DNA from 2 places in the Dyadobacter sp. OTU695 genome. Region 1 is predicted to be linked to the other one. Evidence: riboswitches for the same ligand, from Rfam matches in the RefSeq annotation. Region 1 holds a riboswitch; the other holds the start of a gene.
The links. Region 1 has a riboswitch for cobalamin ahead of AAHB90_RS23230 (TonB-dependent receptor). Riboswitches for the same ligand answer to the same signal wherever they lie in the genome.
Positions count from the first base shown of each region.

Region 2: linked by a shared signal. The riboswitch ahead of AAHB90_RS09390 (TonB-dependent receptor plug domain-containing protein) and the one ahead of AAHB90_RS23230 (TonB-dependent receptor) in region 1 are both predicted to bind cobalamin.

Region 1 is NZ_JASATN010000014.1:72,956-82,611, forward strand. Features, by position in the region: gene AAHB90_RS23210 (sensor histidine kinase) at 1-557, opposite strand, end outside; gene AAHB90_RS23215 (hypothetical protein) at 641-2,149, opposite strand; gene AAHB90_RS23220 (GLPGLI family protein) at 2,510-3,286, shown strand; gene AAHB90_RS23225 (TonB-dependent receptor) at 3,273-6,050, shown strand; gene AAHB90_RS23230 (TonB-dependent receptor) at 6,352-8,505, opposite strand; cobalamin riboswitch at 8,532-8,796, opposite strand; gene AAHB90_RS23235 (winged helix-turn-helix domain-containing protein) at 8,889-9,233, shown strand; gene AAHB90_RS23240 (alkaline phosphatase family protein) at 9,254-9,656, opposite strand, start outside.
Region 2 is NZ_JASATN010000003.1:301,849-311,504, forward strand. Features, by position in the region: gene AAHB90_RS09365 (valine--tRNA ligase) at 1-1,975, shown strand, start outside; gene fbp (class 1 fructose-bisphosphatase) at 2,242-3,237, shown strand; gene AAHB90_RS09375 (DEAD/DEAH box helicase) at 3,275-4,612, shown strand; gene AAHB90_RS09380 (tetratricopeptide repeat protein) at 4,681-5,421, shown strand; gene AAHB90_RS09385 (DUF5074 domain-containing protein) at 5,473-6,549, opposite strand; gene AAHB90_RS09390 (TonB-dependent receptor plug domain-containing protein) at 6,560-8,494, opposite strand; cobalamin riboswitch at 8,530-8,731, opposite strand; gene AAHB90_RS09395 (DMT family transporter) at 8,796-9,656, shown strand, end outside.

The sequences.
Region 1 (9,656 bases):
TTGGGAAGAATGGACAGCGTGTCGATGGTGAAAGCTACGTCGATGTTTCTTCTCAATAATTCCGCACGATAGACCGAATAGATCCTTCTCAAATCCACCCGGCCGCCTCCTTCCGTCCACTCCTGCAGCACGAAGCGTGAAATACGTCGCGCCAGGGTATCGGCCGGCGCGATGGTTACACTGTCATTGTTGAACTGATAATAAAAACGCGATCCTGCGCCGGCGTCGGTGCGCCTGACCAGCACGCGCGCTTCTTTGGGAGCGCTTCCGGGAGATTTCTTGGAAACAGCCCGGGGAGGCGTATTAGGAACGCTTCCAGGAGCGTCACTGGAATTAGCCTTGCCGGGACGACCGGGACGGTGCCTGCCCAGAAGCCTTCGCGCATTATCCACCTGATGCCCTTCGATTACCTGAAACAACGCATCCTGGACGGTATTCGCAAACTGCTGCCGGTTAAGCTGATACGTTGTAAGGAGCCAATATCCCTGAAATGCATTGATTGCGACAATGCAGGCAGTCATGAGCCAGAAAATCGAGCGGATGCGGCGGTTGGTCATACCACAAAGCTAAACTTTCCGGGTGGATGATTTCCGGCACCTTAACACTATTTAACACAAAATAGTATTGATTAATATGGCGCTTACCGAAGCAGAGAAATGGCCGCTTCCCCATTTCGGTGGAAGATTCTTACCCCATCCAGTTCCCTCACAAACCGGTAATGCTTCCGAATGTATTCGCGTATCACAGGCACTTTGTCATGGGGCAGGAAAAGGTGCCCGCGCTCTGAATATTCGGGTAGCATCGCCTCGACGAATATTTTAGGCTTGTTTTCCTCCATATCTTCCAAAAAATCCTGGGTCCAGTTCGGAACAAGCGGCGATTTCATCGAAAAGTGAAAAGTGTGAACGTCCCGGTAACCCATCGGCCGCTGCGCGCTCACCAGCAACCCGTCACGCCAGCCCCAAACCACCACCGGATCCGACGAGCGGGTGTATCTGACGATATGCCCAACCACCTTCCTGTCAGTATCAGCCCGAACGTCGTAAGGTATTTTTCCGTCGAGGTATTTAAGACTGACGGCCGTTTGCAGTACACCTCCCAGCAACAGGACACCTGCCGCATATTGCCGGACCAGCGGCCGGCTCATCGACAGGAATAATGCATTGAAGATCAGCAGGGGGACAAAAAGAAAGAGTTTATAATGCTCAAAATTGTTACCCGACTGCAATACCGCATAGACGCTCAGCAGCAGGAACAGGAAAGCAAAAACAAAAGGGATCCAATTGATTTTAAGCTCTGAGCGCCATTTTTTAAAAGACAAAACCGGCAAGGCAAGTGCTAATGCAGCAAGTGTGAATACATAAGTGCCAGAGCTGGTAGCGTAGAAAATAAACCGGATCGCACGGATCGGACTGAACCGTTCGGCGATGGGCATGGATGAAAACTGGGTCGTGAAAGAATAATAAAAGTAGTTCCAAAAATAGTTATTCCAGAACACATCCAGTTTGCCCCTCAAGCCATAAAAGGCATTGACGAAAATAGTGGGGAACAGGCAGCCTGCGAGCAATGCGGCCATGCCTGGCCAGTCTTTACGCTTTGCCATGGTCAGCAACAGAAAGGCCCCTGTGAGCAGACCCATTGGCGCATTTTGAAATTTGGCATAAATCAGGCTCCCAAGCAACAAGCCCGTCGCCGCCGCGATTGCCGGGCTGGTCCACCGTCGGTAGAAGTACAAAAAGAACAATGCAACGCCTGCGGTGACCATAAAAATACTGTTGTGCTCGGAATTGTAAGCCGCGAAAATGGGGCATATCGTCCCGAGAAAAAGGGCAAGACTCCAAGTCAGTACCAGGCTGATATTCTTTCCGGCAAACAACTTATATATCTGATAGAGAAGCAGTAGCGTACCTGTCCAGAGTAACAACCCGATGATTTCGGCACTGCTGTAATTGACCGGCATTCCGGCCCATGAACCAGCAAGTAAAGGAAACACAGTCAATGGCCGGGCGTCAGTGTAGTTAAGCAACGTCCATAGTTTGTCTGGGTAATGGTTGATGGCGATGACCGCGCTGAGCCAGGTACTCGTATCGATATCATATTCTCTGTCGCGCAGAAAAGGGATTCTCACAGCCCACACCAGCAGCAGCATGACCGAGATCACGATTACAGCATCTTTCCGGGAAATTTTGTGTTGAGGATCATTTATGTATACCCTATAAATCCACAAAGAAGACAGAAAGAAGACAACAAACAGGAACAGTTTAAAGTAGAGGTTATAAACCATTAGTATACAGAGGGTTGTTAAGTATAAATCAATATAAGGCCAGCACCTCTTTAATACATCATAAAATGAGATTTTTTTTAGTTGCCGGTGCAAAATCCGTATTGGGAAGGCTTTTTATTGAACTCTGGCAGGATTTTCTTTAACACTACTTAACATTAAATAGCAGAACCTTACAAACCGTCGCCTGACCTTTGATCCATCAAAAATCAAAACCAAGGTGACATTATGAAAAAGCTTCTTTCAATTTTCATGCTGCTCTTCGCAGCAGCCCCGAACATTCTCGCCCAAGCCTCAGGACAAATCAATTACGAAGTCGTGCGCAAGATCGACCAATCGCGCTTACGCTTCATGGTCAATGGCGAGGAGGTGAAACAGGGCGATCCCAACTTCCCGACGGATGTTCCAGACACCCGCACAATCGGACAGAAAGTGCTTTTTGCCGGGAATTTTGTACGAGAAAACCGGGATGAAGAAAACATGATGCTGCGGGTAAGACAAGAACCCGGCGGCATCCCGCAAACGACCAATGCCGGGCGCCCGTTTGAAGAATACGTGGTGACAGACATTGCGGCCCAGAAAACGCTGACGTTTGTAACGGTCGGAAAAGACAAGGAGGCCCATACCTATAAAAGCGAAGCGCCGATTGAAGCGACCGCCGGCTGGCAGCCTACACATCAGACAAAGAAAATTGCAGGTTTTTTATGTCAAAAAGCGATCGTTAATTACCATAAGGAACCCTATGCCGTTTGGTTCACGACCGAATTGCCGTTCCGGTACTCCCCCGTGCCCGCCCTTACACCTGAAAAAGGGGTTGTACTACTCGTAGAAGGGAGCCGCGAGCAGTTCAGGGCCACGAAAGTAAGCCTGGGCAAAGTCGATGAGAAAGCCGTCATGCCCGATAATCAGGCAGAGACTGTCAGTGCGGAACAGCTGACAGATATCCGCCAGAAGGCGATGGCTGATTTTCACCAAAAAATGGGGCCTGGCGGTGGAGGCATTTAAACTGATACTCTGCCTGCTGCTGCTTTCGCTATCGCCCGTATTTGCCCAAAAGACATCTTCGGCAGGCGAAATCAGCGGTATGGTCCTCGATTCTGTCTCGCGGAAACCGCTGCGGATGGCTTCCGTTTCCCTGCTGCTCGCACGTGACTCCGCCTACGTAAGTGCGACGATTACCAACGGCGACGGCCATTTTGTGATCCGGAAAGCAGCACCCGGCTCTTACCGCTTGCTAATCACTTTTGTGGGTTATAAAAACCTGTCCTGGCCCATTACCGTTAGCCGCGATGCATCTGTTGATGCGGGAACGCTGTTGATGACCGAGCAGGGCACACAGTTGAACGAGGTAGTGATCAAGCAGGAGCGCGCCCCGGTGACGATCAAACAAGATACCATCGAATTCAATGCAGGTTCGTTCAAAACGCAACCAAATGCGCAGGTAGAAGAATTGCTGCGCAAATTACCGGGCGTCGAAGTGGGTCGTGACGGCTCCATTAAGGCCAACGGCCAGGCTGTGAACAAGGTGCTTGTGGACGGCAAACCATTTTTTGGCAATGACCCTAAAATGGCAACCCGCAATCTGCCCGCTGATATTGTCGATAAGGTTCAAATGTATGATCAGTCCTCGGACCAGTCCCAGTTTTCGGGGGTGGACGATGGTGACCGCGAGCGGACGATCAACATTACCATTAAAAAAGATAAAGGAAAGGGCTTTTTCGGGCAAAATGTACTGGGCGCCGGCCCTGCTAACGGTGATCAGTCGGCGAGGTACGAGGCCAAATTGAATGTGAACCGTTTCAATAACCACAACGGAGGGCCTAACCGGCAGCTTTCGGTAATCGGGCAGGCTAACAACCTTAACCAGCAGAGTTTCAGCATGGCCGACGGAGGTGGCGGGCCGCAATTGGTAGGCCAGCCGGGTAGTGGCGGCGGCGACGGGCAGATTGCCCCTTCCAATGTTATCGAAGTAGGTGCATTGGGCGTCAACTACCGGACTGAAAGCAAGGTCGTGAAATGGGGCAAACGCTCCGAAATGGCTGCCAGCTATTTCGTGAACCGCGCCGTGACGACCACCGACCAGCAAAGCAGGCGCGAAAATGTCCTGCCCGGGCAGTCGTTTCTGACCGACCAAAGTAATTATTCTAAAAACACCTTGCTTACGCACCGCATCAACGGCCGCTTCGACCTGCCGATCGATTCGCTGACCAGCCTCAGATTTACACCCAACATCAGTTTTCAGACCAGGGACTTGCTTAGCAAAAACAGCAGTTACTCCTACCGCCCTGCCGCAGACTCGCTCAACAAGGGCCTTAACCAATATGACCTGCACGGAACCGGGCTGAATGGGTACAACAATTTATTGCTGATGCGGAAATTCAGAAAAGAAGGCCGGAGCTTGTCCGCGAATCTCAACACACTTCTGACCACCGGAAACACGACAGCTTATAACCGGTCGGCCAACACTTTCTTCGACACATTGACAACGACGCCCGGAAGAGAAAGAATCGATCAGCGGAATGCGCAGGACCAGCTTGCATTACAGAACACGGTGACCGTTTCTTTTACAGAACCCATTTCTTTCACCAAGAAACTGGAATTCAGGTATGCTTACGGCAATAATTTTGGCAAACTGCTTCGGAATGTAGCCGACAAAAGCGAGGAAACGGATCATTATGACAAATCCGACGCCTCGTTAAGCAGAAATTTCGCCAATACCTTCGAAACGAACCGACTGGGAGCTACTTTCCAGACCCGTCGATTGCGCTACACGTTCGCATTAGGCGCAGACGTGCAGCTGGCATCCCTGCGGCCCACCGATCGATCAACCGAGGTTGGCTACCGGTCCGAATATGCCTATTTCATGCCTAATGCCCTTTTTTCCTATACATTCCGGGGTAAAAAGAACCTGCGGCTTCAATACCGGACGCGCGTCGTATCGCCCGGCATTACACAGCTGCTACCCATTGCCGACAACTCCAATCCACTCAATATCAGCATTGGCAACCCGGCATTGCGGCCTGAGTTCTATCACAATATTACCCTTACATTCAGCGCGTCGGGCCAGAGCGGGACGGATAACCTGTTTGTTTTCGGGAGCTTCAACCAAAGCAACAACCGCATTGGAACATCCACGCGCACCGATGCGTCGGGCGTACAAGTCAACACGCCGATCAATACGGGGGGATTCTTATCGGGAACCGGATTTGTCGCGCTTAGCAAAAAGATCGAACCTCTGGGGCTATCGGTCAACCTGAGCACACAGGGAAGCCTGGCCCGCAATACGAACATGATCAATGCGTCGGACAATGTAACGACGTCGACCTCGATCGGGCAAGGCATACGCCTGCAATCCGATTACAATGGCCGGATCGACTATGGCCTGAGCGCGCGCATTACCTACCAGCAGGCGCGGTACTCGCTTTTGTCCCAACAAAATATGCAGTACTGGTCGCAATACGCCACGGGCGATGTGCATTGGCAGCTCCCGGGAAACCTGGTGCTCGCGTCGGATCTTACCTATACCGGCAACACCGGCCGGGCCGAAGGATATAACCAGCGATTCCTGCTCTGGAATGCTTCGGTTGCCAAACAGTTTCTTCGCACGCGGCAAGCCGAGGTACGATTGCAGGTTTTCGACCTCCTCAACCAGAACCGCAGCCTGGTCAGGAATACCGGTGATGCCTATATTGAAGATGTCCGCAGCAGGGTATTGAAGCGATATTTCCTGCTCAGTCTGGTGTATAACCTGCGGAAATTCGGAGTTTAACCGCCAGCATACGAAGTTCCTTGCTGCTTTTCGCAAAAAAAGCGGGTGATAAACAACAAAAAGCGTGTTATGGCAGCCCATGACACGCTTTTACACTACTGTTCGTTTATCGGCTTATTATTCTTGTCTTAGATCGCTGGAATTAATGCAGTTATGGTCCCGAAACTGTTCTCCAGGCTGTGAGCGCACAATTTTTTCGCCTCACAAATCGTAAAATTAATTCTATAATACTAACAATAAATATTTCGAAGCAGTTTTTTTTAGTCCCCCTCCGGCGGTGTAGCGCCTTCGTGGTATCGAATCACAGGCTATATCTCAAACTAACCAGAAAATTCCGCGTAGCACCAGGTGAAAACTGGTTAGCGTAAATCGCATTGGCATAATAATGCTCATTGAACAGGTTGTTAACATTCAGCCGCATTCCGATGCGGCCAACCCGATATCCTACTGCAAGATCGGCCACGGTATAAGCCGCCATCACGAAGGTATTGGCACTGTTGGTAAAGGTTTCGCCCATGTAATTGACACCCGCACCAATGCTGGCGCCTTTCAATGTGCCATTCTGCCCCTCATAGTTCAGCCACACATTCACCATATTTTCCGGGGCAAACGCCACACGTTTTCCGGCAACTGGGTTGAGCTCCACACCATTATAAGGCAGATATTCCGCTTTCGAGAAAGTATAACCAGCCGTCACATCAAGTCCGGGAGCCACAGAACCCTTCATTTCAGCCTCAAACCCTTTCGATTCCGCCGAACCGATCCGCTTGTAAATTCCACCCGGCATTGCTTCCAGCTGATTGTTTTTACGCATATAGTAAAAGGCCAGGCTAGCCACCCACTTTTTATTCATTTCCAACCTTGAACCAACTTCCCCCTGGTACCCCGTTTCAGGATCGAACGTTTCGCCGTTCGGCGCCACCCGGCGGGCAGGTTTGAAATAGGTCGAATAGGAGCCGTAGACAGACAATACTTCCAGAGGCTGGTACACCAAACCTGCCCGGTATGTCAATGCGGATTTGGAGATTCTGGATTCGAGGCCCTTGGATGTCACCTTACGGTCGGCACCGACCTGATCAGTGAAATAGGTACCACGGAAATTATCGTAACGCAAACCTACCAAACCTTTCAGTTTCTCACTGATCTTAATCCAGTCCTGTACATAAATACCGTGCACATTCTCCATTGTAGCACGGTAGTATGTGTCTTTGAAGTCAATATAACCCTGGTTCAAAACAGGGTTACGAATTGAAACCGTCGCATTCTTCCCCGGCCCGAAAACGTCGCCATTGTAGGTTTTGCGATCGAGAATGCTCAGCGAATACCCGGCCAGGAGTTTATGCGAAATGCCTTTCGTATCAAACTCAAAGGTCAGTTCCAGCTGGTTTTGCAGGGGTTTCGTGAGGTGATTGAAATAGAATGGGAAAGAGCGGTTCAGCGAATCGAGGGTGGCATTGAACGACAGTTCTTCGGTTGAAAAATAGTTGATATTGTCGGCATAATACGAAAGCTGGTCTGAAAGCGTCAGACCGGAGTTGAAACGGTGCACATATTTCAACTGGTAATCATAACGCGTATGTTTCAGAAAATCGGAGGGGTCGTTGTAACGCGTATCTCGGTCCATACCCGGGGCGAGCTCGCTGCCTTCGAGCATCGGCAGCCCGGTATCGGTGTCGTAAATGTCCTTGTTGGCACCGACGGTCAGGTAAAACAGGTCGCGACCGGTGGGCGTGTATTCCAATGCGAGGTAACCATTGTTGGTATTCGACCCTGAATGACGGTAACCGCCCGTATCCGACATTCCGAAATCGACGCGGTACCGCAGTTTGTCGTTGACAGGACCTCCCGCGCCTGCGCGCATGCGCCGGGTATTAAAACTGCCATAAGCTGCCGAAAAATCGGCCTTAAAATCCGCAGACGGTCGTTTCCGGGCAATATTAATGATTCCTCCCAAAGCCGAATGCCCGAAAAGTACCGAGGCAGGGCCTTTCAGCACTTCTATGCTTTCGACATTCGCCAGATTGGTATTCGGCGCGCTGGTGGAAATGTTATGCCGCTCATCGCGGACGCCATCGACCATCAGTACAAAATTGGAAAAACCACGGATCGTGAAATGCTGAAAACCGCCATAAGTATTGTTAGCACGCACGCCGGTGGTGTTCTTCATGGCTTCCTGCAAATCGTCGATGCCTCGCTGCTCGATGGTGCGGGCCGAAACGGCCGAGGTGGTAAGCGGCATATCCCGTAATGGGACATCGATTTTATTAACCGACGAAAATGCATTGCGGTGTGCGCCTGAAACTGTTATTTCAGACAAATGATGGGTTTTGGCAATGCTGTCGGACGCGGTTTGCGCTAACACACTGCTCCTGGGAGATAACAGTACCACTGCCAGCAGGGCACAAAGAGAAGCCTCCCCGACTCTGCCATACCGCGGGCAGCGGGTCTTAAACATGAACATACTTTTAACCGTTTAAGGTGAGTAATGATCCGAAAAAGGCAGGTCTCCTGACTTGTAACATTTACGCCGTCCTTCCCGGGTTAATTTTGAATGATTGAATGACTGAATGATTGCATAGTGTATTTATTCAATCATTCAATCATTCAGTCATTCAAAACTCAATTTCCAGTGGACATCAATCTGGCATAAACTGCATTCGTTACTTACAGTTGCGCGACAGTTCGTGATTTGCACACGATTCCCTATTAATTCACAGAACGTAAAACCTTTTCCTGGTGGAAAATAAATTAAAGAACTTTTTTGGGCCGCAAAGTTACGATTTAGTCATAGTTTGCGGCATTAAAACGGGAAAAATAGTCATTTCAAAAAACTGTCACATGGAAAGACACGTCGATATACGGCTCCGTCATTGGGTGTTTGTGGACGAGGTCAAATTTTTTGGCCCCGGGCGCTACGAGTTGCTGGAACGCATCGCCGAAACCGGCTCGATCGCGCAGGCTGCCAAGGAAATGGGCCTTTCTTACAAAAAGGCATGGGCGATGGTCGATGCGCTCAATACGCTGGGCAAGGGGCCTTACGTAGTCACCCAGAAAGGAGGCACCAAAGGCGGCGGGACAGTGCTCACCGACACCGCCCGGAACGTAATGGCCGCCTACAAACGGCTGAACGATAAACTGCTTGCAGCATTGGCAGAAGAGCAGGAGCTTTTGTCACTCGTCTGACGCAGCTTGTCAAGGTCGGGTCAGCGGGCCGGCATTCTTTCTGTTTTAGTATAATTGAAATAGGAACGCCCACCTAAAACGGAGGTCTCAGCCGAGAGTTTATAAGTGCCCCAGGGGTAAGATGCTTCCGTTTTCAGGAGCAGTTTTTGGAAAGTACCATTTGTTTTTTGAGACTTTTTCAAAAGCTCGGTCACTACCCGGCCATCCATTGTGGCCGGTTTGGGCAGGTTATAAATATGCAGGATCGTCGGAACGATGTCAATGTTGGACGTCGGCAATTCGGTTGTGAAGCCTTCTTTAAAATCCGGCCCGGAAGCCAGTAGTGCAATATTGATTTCATAAGGGCTCGAACCGCCATGCCCCGCCACACCACCCGAGAAATCAGTACCAGCGTAGCCTTTGTCGTTTTTCGAGTCGTTCCAG
Region 2 (9,656 bases), on a different contig from region 1:
GCCGGAGACGATTATGGCGGATGTGGCGATTTGTGTAAATCCGGCGGATGAGCGTTACCAGCATTTGATTGGTAAAAAGGTGTTGATTCCTTTGATTAACCGGGCTATTCCAATTATCGCGGATGACTATGTGGAAATGGAGTTTGGAACGGGCTGCCTGAAAGTGACGCCTGCCCACGATACCAATGACTACGAGCTTGGAAAACGCCATAACCTGCCGATCATCGATCTTTTGAACGAGGACGGTACATTAAATGAAAAGGCGCAGATACTCGTTGGCGAAGAGCGATTTGTCGCTCGTAAAAAAATCATCAAAATGCTCGAAGAGTCGGGTAACCTGGAGAAAGTCGAGGAATACCGCTCGAATGTGGGCCATTCGGAACGGACGGATTCGGTGATCGAGCCGCGTCTTTCGGAGCAATGGTTTTTGAAAATGGAGAAGATCAGCAAGCCGGCATTCGAGAATGTCATGAACGATACCGTTCAGTTGATCCCTTCGAAATTCAAGAATACTTACCGCCACTGGATGGAGAATGTGCGCGACTGGAATATCAGCCGCCAGCTCTGGTGGGGCCACCGCATTCCCGCATACTACCTGAACGACGGTACCATTATTGTTGCAAAGTCGAAGCGCGAGGCATTGCGCAAGGCCCAGCACGAATACCAGCTTTTTGCATTAACCGAAGAAGACCTTACCCAGGACCCGGATGTGGTAGATACCTGGTTCTCGTCGTGGTTATGGCCGATTTCGGTTTTCAATGGTATCAAAGAGCCTGATAATGCGGATGTAAACTATTACTACCCGACGAATGACCTCGTCACAGCGCCCGAGATCCTTTTTTTCTGGGTAGCGAGGATGATCATCGCGGGTTACGAGTACCGCGGCCAGTATCCGTTCAAGAATGTGTACCTGACGGGTATTGTTCGAGACAAACAGGGCCGCAAAATGTCGAAATCGCTGGGTAACTCGCCCGATCCGATCGATCTGATCGATAAATATGGTGCGGATAGCATTCGTACCGGAATGCTTTTCAGCTCGCAGGCGGGCAACGATTTGCCTTATGACGAGAAGCTGATCGAGCAGGGGCGGAACTTTGGTAATAAAATCTGGAATGCATTCCGTTTGGTAAAAGGCTGGACGGTGGATAGTGAGATTCCTGTTCCGGAAGGCTCGAAACTGGCGGTACAATGGTTTGAAAGCAAGTTGAATCAGACGCTGGCCGAAGTGCAGGATCATTTCTCCAAATTCCGTATTTCGGATGCATTGAATTCGGTTTACAAACTGATCTGGGACGATTTCTGTGCTCAGTACCTGGAAATGATCAAGCCGGGCTTCGAGCAGCCGATCGATCTTTCGACTTACGATTCGACGCTGGACTTCTTCGACCGGTTAATGCGCCTGCTGCATCCGTTCATGCCTTTCATTTCTGAGGAAATCTGGCAGAACATCATCGAGCGTCGTGAAAACGATTCGGTCTGTATTGCGCATTTCCCGCAGGCGGCCGAGTTTGACCAGGCTTTGCTGAATGATTTCGACGTGTTGTTCGAACTCGTTTCCTCGATCCGTAACCTGCGCAATGCAAAAGGTATCAGCCCCAAAACCGCATTGCCGCTGGCGATCCGCACCGAATCGACTGAACGTTACAATGCATTAACCCCGCTAATCGAAAAGCTGGCGAATGTAGAGGGCATCAGCTACGTGGCGGGAGAAGCGGAAGGAACTTCTTTCCGCGTGAAGTCGGATGAGTTCTTTGTGAACCTGGCCGATGAACTGGATGTGGAAGCGGAACGCGAGAATCTTTTGCGTGAATTGGAATATACCAAAGGCTTCCTCGACTCGGTGATGAAAAAGCTCTCCAATGAACGTTTCGTTGCGAATGCGAAAGGCGATATCGTCGAAAAAGAACGGGCCAAGCAAGCCGATGCCGAAGCGAAGATCGCTACGTTGACCGAGGCGCTGGCAAGGCTCAAATAAGCGCCATAGAATACAACTCTTTTATGAAGCACAGGGCATTAGCGCCTTGTGCTTTTTTATTATGCAAGAATACCGATTAATGTCTCGCGGACATTTAAAAAGTGCAACGCGACGACCACGTAAATGGCTCACCCTTAGGATTAATCAATGAATTAATGGAGATAAAATTATATTCATTTTTAAAAAAATTTATTAGTTAAAACTGTTTGAAATAGGAAAAATACGGGTGTAAATTTCCCTCCAATCTCATTGTAATTCAATTGACTATGGCGACGAAAACAGTACAGGACCTGGTGGTGCCGGTGGGTGTAACCCTCGACCGGTTTATCATGCACAGCCAAAGCGCGTTCCCGTATGCGACGGGCGAGTTGTCGCAATTGCTGCGCGACATTGCGCTCGCGGGAAAGATCATCAACCGGGAAATCAACCGCGCCGGTCTGATCGACATTGCGGGAGGGAACGGGACGGAGAATGTGCAGGGTGAAGACCAGCAAAAACTCGATATCGTCGCTAATGTCCGCTTTATCCGCGCATTGAAAAACGGAGGGGAGGTATGCGCAATCCTTTCCGAAGAAGAGGAAGACATTATCCATACCGGCAACAACCACGGCAAATACGTGGTAGCGATGGATCCGTTGGATGGTTCTTCCAATATCGATGTGAATGTTTCGATCGGATCGATATTTTCGATTTACAGAAGGGTAACACCTATCAACGGCCCGGCTTCGATCGAGGACTTCCTGCAAGGTGGGCGCAAGCAGGTCGCGGCGGGGTACATATTATATGGCTCATCGACGATGCTGGTATACTCCACCGGCGACGGCGTTAATGGCTTTACTTTCGATCATTCGCTCGGTGAATTTATTTTGTCCCATAAAAACATAGGTACACCTGCGGAAGGAAAGATTTACTCTGTGAATGAAGGGCATTACCACAGCTATCCGAAGTTTGTGCAGCAATATATTGCGCAATGCAAAACGAGAAATTTCAGCGCGCGGTACATCGGCTCGCTCGTCGGCGATTTTCACAGGAACATGCTCAAAGGGGGCATTTACCTTTATCCATCCACCAAAAAAGACCCGAAAGGCAAGCTGCGGCTGCTTTATGAATGCTATCCGCTGGCATTCATTGCCGAAAAATCGGGCGGGAAAGCGAGCGACGGCTTTGGCAGCATTCTCGACATTGCACCGGAATCTTTCCATCAGCGATCGCCCATTTACATTGGCTCGCCTAACCTGGTCGACGACGTTGTGAAGGGCTGATAACCGGCTACCGTTTTAGTTTTCGTAACTTTGCCGAATGCAGACTACGCAAAACTCATTCGAACAATTCAAGCTCAACCGTCAATTGCTCAACGCGATTGAAGAAGCGGGTTACACCGAACCGACACCCATTCAGGAGCAGGCGATACCCATTGCCCTGGCAGGGCAGGACGTTCTTGGCATCGCCCAGACAGGTACCGGCAAGACCGCCGCTTATACATTACCCTTATTAATGCGTATCAAATACGCTCAGGGACAGCATCCCCGGGCACTGATTATGGCCCCGACCCGGGAGCTGGCGATGCAGATCTCCGAGGCTATCACGCAACTTTCGAAGTATACTGATATCCGCACGGTTGTTCTCTACGGCGGTGTGGGGCCGAAAACCCAGATTGAAGAGCTTCGAAAAGGGGTCGATATTATTGTAGCCACACCCGGGCGCTTTATGGATTTGTATTTCCAGGAAGAGATCGTGGTGAAGCACCTGAATGTAATGGTGCTCGACGAGGCCGATAAAATGATGGATATGGGCTTTATGCCGCAAATCCGCAAGCTGTTGGAGGTGATCCCCAGCAAAAGGCAGAATATGCTGTTCTCGGCCACATTTTCAGGTAAAGTAGAAAACCTTTCTCACGAATTCCTTGAATTTCCTACCCGAATAGAGGTAACTCCGCAAGCTACTGCCGCCGAGATGGTTACGCAGGTGCTTTATGAGGTTCCCAACTTCCGCACGAAGGTCAATTTGCTTTCCTACCTATTGGAGGACAAGGAAACCTTTACACGCGTGCTCGTATTTACACGCAGCCGCGAGGTGGCCGGGCTCGTGCATCAAAATCTCCTGAACAGCGTAGTCCCAGAGGCGGAACTCCGCGTAATACATGCCAATAAGGGCCAGAATACCCGCATCAATGCAATGGAGGCGTTCAGGGAAGGGAGTATCAGGGTAATGGTCGCGACAGATGTGGTAGCGCGGGGCATCGATATTACGGAAGTGAGCCATGTGATCAATTTCGATGTGCCACTGATCTATGAAGACTACGTACACCGGATCGGACGGACCGGCCGTGCCAATATGGTAGGCAATGCGATCACTTTCATGACCATTGCCGACGAATACCATATCCGTAAAATTGAAGCGATGATCCGCACGGAAATTCCGAGAGCGGAGTTCCCGGAGGAAGTTTACATTGCCGAAACACCCTTCCAGGAGCGGCAGGATATGCTCCGCGAGATCGATAACCAGCGGCGGAAGGACGATCCGACGTTCAAAGGGGCATTTCATGAGAAAAAACACAACTATCCGGTGGCAAGGAAAACTTCGGGGAATACCAGTAAGGGGCGCAGAGGAGCAGCCGGAAGAAGTAAACGAAGGTAATGCAATACTATTCCAATAAAACCGTTTAACTTGGACAATAGAAACCTGTTCTTCTATTAAAGTCAATTATGAAAGAGTCTGTTGTAATTTGGCTTGCCTTTTTGATACCTGTAATGAGCTTTGCTCAAAACACGCATCTGGCAAGCGCGGGTCCAAGCACAGATACCAACGTTGCCCCCAAAAAGCCCCTTGATTTAAAAGAGAGGCGCATTATCCCGCTCTTCGGGGAAGTGAGTAAGACATCGGAGCAGATTGATGAAGAGATCAAATTCCTGAGTGAATGCGACAAATCGTTTTCCAGCCGTGCAGAGGCCAGCAGCTTTTTCGCGACCCGCGCCTGGGAATATTTGCAGGAAGGTTCTCTGGACACAGCCTGCTACCGCTTCAATCTCGCCCAATTGTTGAACGACAAGAATGTGGAGGCTTACTGGGGGCTTGGAGTTGTATCGTACCAGCGCGAAAACTGGGTGGACGCCAAAAGAATGCTGAGCAAGGGCGTAAGCCTGCAAGGAGACAATGTACCGCTGCTGGTGGATTTATCGACGGTTGAACTCAAACTGTACGCGATTACCAGCCGCAAAGAGGAGTTGGATGAGGCGGCTGAATTGCTGAAACGTGCGGTTTCCATTGATTCTACCTACGCGCTCGGCCAATACAATCTGGCATTACTGCATTATAATCTCAACGAGCTCGACAAGTCGTGGGATCATTTGCACAAGGGGCGAACGCTGGATTTCAACCAGCTGAATCTCGACTTCGTAGAACTTCTAAAAGCCAAGTTGCCCGATCCGCAAGGATTTTTTAAATAGGGCTGGCGGTTAAAAAAATGAAAGTCTCCCAAGCGGGAGACTTTTTTTATGTCATTGGAAGAAGAAGCCTGTCGGCGCGATGCCTACCTTGATCGAATCCACCACGCTCCCATCTGCGCGGTAGCGCACTGCGTAGCCTGCCTGCGTGTACGATGGGCTCACGCCTGCGTAAAGCAATCCCTGCGACGGATCGACCGCAAGACCGACGAATGGACGCGGGATAAGAGGCGTTACCATGGCGATCTGCGTATCGGAAATGGAGAACTTATAGGTGGCGCCATGCTCTTTAAAAGCATCATCGTACCACGAAAGCACGAAGAAAATTGACTTCAGGTCATTGCTGAATGTAAAATTACCTGGTGTTTTACTACCGCCGGTAGCGATAGCCAGCGTTGCTTCGGTTGCATTGGTTTCGGTATTAATGCGCAGCATCTTATCGCCGGTATTTACCCATAATTTCCCGTTAGCATCGATGCCCACGGGGTTGGCACTGCCTGATGTGGCAATCGGAGATGTAGATTCATCGGAAGTCGTATTGATAATCGCCAGCTTGCTTCCGGCACCCCATTGGGTAGTTCCAACGTAAAGTTTGCCATTAGCGTAGACCAGGTTTTCTGGTCCGTCGGCCACATTAATCTTTTTAGTAACCTTTTTGGTAGTAAGGTCGATAACCGCAATGTAGCCGGTCGAATACTTGGCAACGTCGGTTCCCCAGCACGAAACATATGCCTTTCTGCCGACGATCACTACTTCGCGGGGATTCTCGATATCCGGTGCGCCGATCGAACCTTCATCTTTGAAAGTGTAGCGCTCTACGAACTGCACCTTATCCTGGCCCGCCGCTGAGTTATCGACGAGGATAATGCCTTGTTCTTCGGAGGCCGCGTAATCCTGCACGCCGCCCTTCAACGCCGTTCCATTTGCTATGGCAAAAATGTCGGCGGTAGCAGTGGTGTTTTCCCGTGCGAAATAGGAAATCGCACCGTTGTTCTGGGAGAAATTACCCTCATTCATTACAAAAACACCACTCACATAATCGCCCTTCGGAGCTGGGTCGCTTTGGTTACAGGACCATACCGCAAGGGTTGAAAAGGCTATTGCTAATGAACTGGCTAACTGTTTTTTCATTTTCATTGATTTATTGAGAATCGTAACTAAAGGTTAAACTTAATGCAAAACTTCTTCCCGGCATCGCATTATTTCTGACATTTAAATAAAACGTGTCGGTGACATTACGTACCTGCCCCTGTAAAACCAACCTGAATTTGTCGAGCGTAAAGGTCGTCGCAGCAAGCAGGTTCACCAGGCCATATCCATCGAGGAACTGTGAATTGTCGAAAGTTGTATAGCGCTTGCCAGCCGCCTGCAACTGGCCTGTAACCCTCATGGCTTTGAATTGGACGAATGCATTGGCATTGGCTGAATGCTCCGGTACAAATACCAGCTGCTTACCCACGATATCCTGCGAATAATTATCATAGGCTTTTTCCTGGCCGCTTCTATTGAATGCGTAACCGGCATCCAGTCCGGTTTGCCAGGAGCCACTTTGGCGGTGATAATTTAACTGCAATTCGATTCCCCTCGCCAGCACCTGTTGCAGGTTTTCCACGCGGTAGTTTCTGGAAGGGTTCCAGTAAGTCCAGTCTTTGATGCGGTTGTGATAAAAAGTCGCTGAGGTACGCAGTGTGCCGCCAAATGCCGCTTTGAATGTCTGTTCGAGGGCAAGCTCTTTGTTCCAGCCTGTTTCGGGACGGATCTCAGGATTCCCAAGGTCCTTCCAGTAACGTTCGTTCAAAGTAGGAACACGGTAACTCCGGCCATAAGAGCCTTTCAGCAAAAGGTTGTAAAGTGTTTTTTGAATTAAACGGTATTCCAAACCAATGGATGGCGTGAATGGCGGATTGAAGCCGGTAACGAGCCCTTGCCTGAGATTAACGGATGCCGTCACCCGATCCGCCGGTTGCCAGCGGGTCAGCAAGAAAAAATCAGTGCGATTCTCGGTCGCGGGCGACTGTGCGTACCCGGGCACACGCGAGCGGTAATGCGTCCATTCTCCCCCGGTTTTGACCGAAACAGGATTAACATTGCTTCCAAGATTTAATGTAAAGTCCTTTTCGATTCTTGAAGAAAACTTATCAGTTACCGAATGGTCGGGACGGGCGAGGTCGCCTTTGGCATAATCGATGATGTCGCGTACCCAGGCTGTGCGGAGCGTGAGCGTCCGAACCTGATAGCGGACCATGGTGCGGTATGCCGTGGTTCGGGTCATTTCGCGGCCTTGCTCATCGTCAGGGGTGAGCGTTAGTTTGTTGTCGGTAAGCCAGACATGTGCAGAGATTTCCTCGTCGCTCCGTGAATGTAAAAACAGGTCCTGCACAATGCCTTTTTGAAAAGTTTCGGTAGGCAGAAGCGTATAGGTATTCCGGACCGGTTTTGGGTATTCGTTGTTCATTCTGCCATCGTAAAGCGCCGTTTTGCCCGAAAATGCCCATTGGCTGTTCACCGGCCAGGCATACCGGACGTCGGTTTGAGTCTGGGGATTGTTAAACGTATCCTGTTGCCTGCCAACAGACACATGAAATGGCTTTTCAGATGCGCGGCTGCCCAGCAAAATACTACCACCCACGGCATCGGAACCGACAATACTTGCCGCTGAGCCGTACTGTACCGAAAGCTGATCAAAACCAGCCACGGGGATCGTCGAAAAATCTGTCTGCCCGAGGGTAGGGGCATTGATATTGAGTCCGTTCCAAAGAACTGCCGTATGGTTTGCGGAGGTGCCGCGGAAGGATGCCGTACTCAGCTGGCCGGGCCCGTAGTTTTTAAATGCAACTGGCGTGTAAGCGGATAAAACGTCGCCGATATTTTGAAACCGTACCTGAGCAAGCGAGGCGGAATCGATGCGCTGGATTTTGAGGCCGCTCATGAATTTTTCCGGTACAAATGCTCTTACCGTAACGGGATCAAGTTCAATGGAGTCTCTTTGTGCATAACCGGGCAACGCCAGTGCAAAACTTGCCCATAATATCCAGTAACACACAAATCTCCGGTCGGTAATCACTCTAAATCGCAATGATGGCGGCGATCTTCCGTCTTTCCTCCGAAAACGATCCGATCAAATGCTCTGGCAGGTCTCCTGGCTCGTCTTTCGCGTCCGGAGCCTTCCCGTCGCAGGACAGTGGCATGAAGAATCGGACGCGTATTGGCAGACTTACAGTTGCGGGGACAGCTTCCGGCTTTCGCGGAATTCCCTATTAAGCCTAATCGCTGGATAGAAGCAGCTTATGGCACCAAGCAGGAGCAAAGTTAGGCATTTCCGCCGACTTTCGGTTGTGTGGGATAACCGCTATCTTTGTGGCAAATTCCGATTGCCGTTGGCCGCTTCTACCGAAAATTTTTCGAACTCATCTTCTCTGAAAGGCATCTACCTTATGCTGGGAGCTGCATTTTTCTTCTCGCTCACATCGGCGATTTCGAAATGGCTCGGCAGGGACTTTCACATTGTTCAGCTGGTTTTTTTCAGGAATATTGTCGGGGTAGTATTTATCATCAGCAGTATCTGGCGACGGCCGCTGAGGCAGGAGGGTGGGAAGCTGGGACTACTCATTTTCAGGGGCGTAGTGGGTACTTTGTCACTTTATATGCTTTTTTACGCGATCCAGACCCTCGGGCTCGGGCGCGCATCGACATACCAATATACCTATCCTATATTTCTCGCACTTTTCTCCTGGCTGCTTATCGGCGAAACGCTCAACGGAAAGGAATGGATGGCAATATTCGTCGGTTTTACGGGTATTTTGTTCGTCTTCCGGCCTGATCTGTCGTCTTCCCTGCGGGACAATGCGTTGGGATTGGGGAATGCGTTGCTGACAGCCGTCTCCTACCTCTCGATCCGTCAGCTCGGCGTCGTGTACGATACCCGGGCGATTATCCTTTCATTTATGCTCAGCGGCATTGTTATGCCTATTTTGTCGATGCTGGTCGGGACTTACTACCCCATGGAACACCTCGATTTTCTGATAGGGACATTCAAATGGCCGCAGAATGCCTATCAATGGCTTGGTTTCCTCGCATTGGGGCTTACTGCGCTCCTGGGACAAAGAATGCTGACACAGTCGTTCACGTTCGATAAGGCCGGGCGCGTCGCTGCGGTGGGTTATTCCAATATCCTTTTTTCGGTGCTAATCGGGTTTTTAATGGGAGAAGCTATTCCTTCCCTGTCGATGCTGACGGGC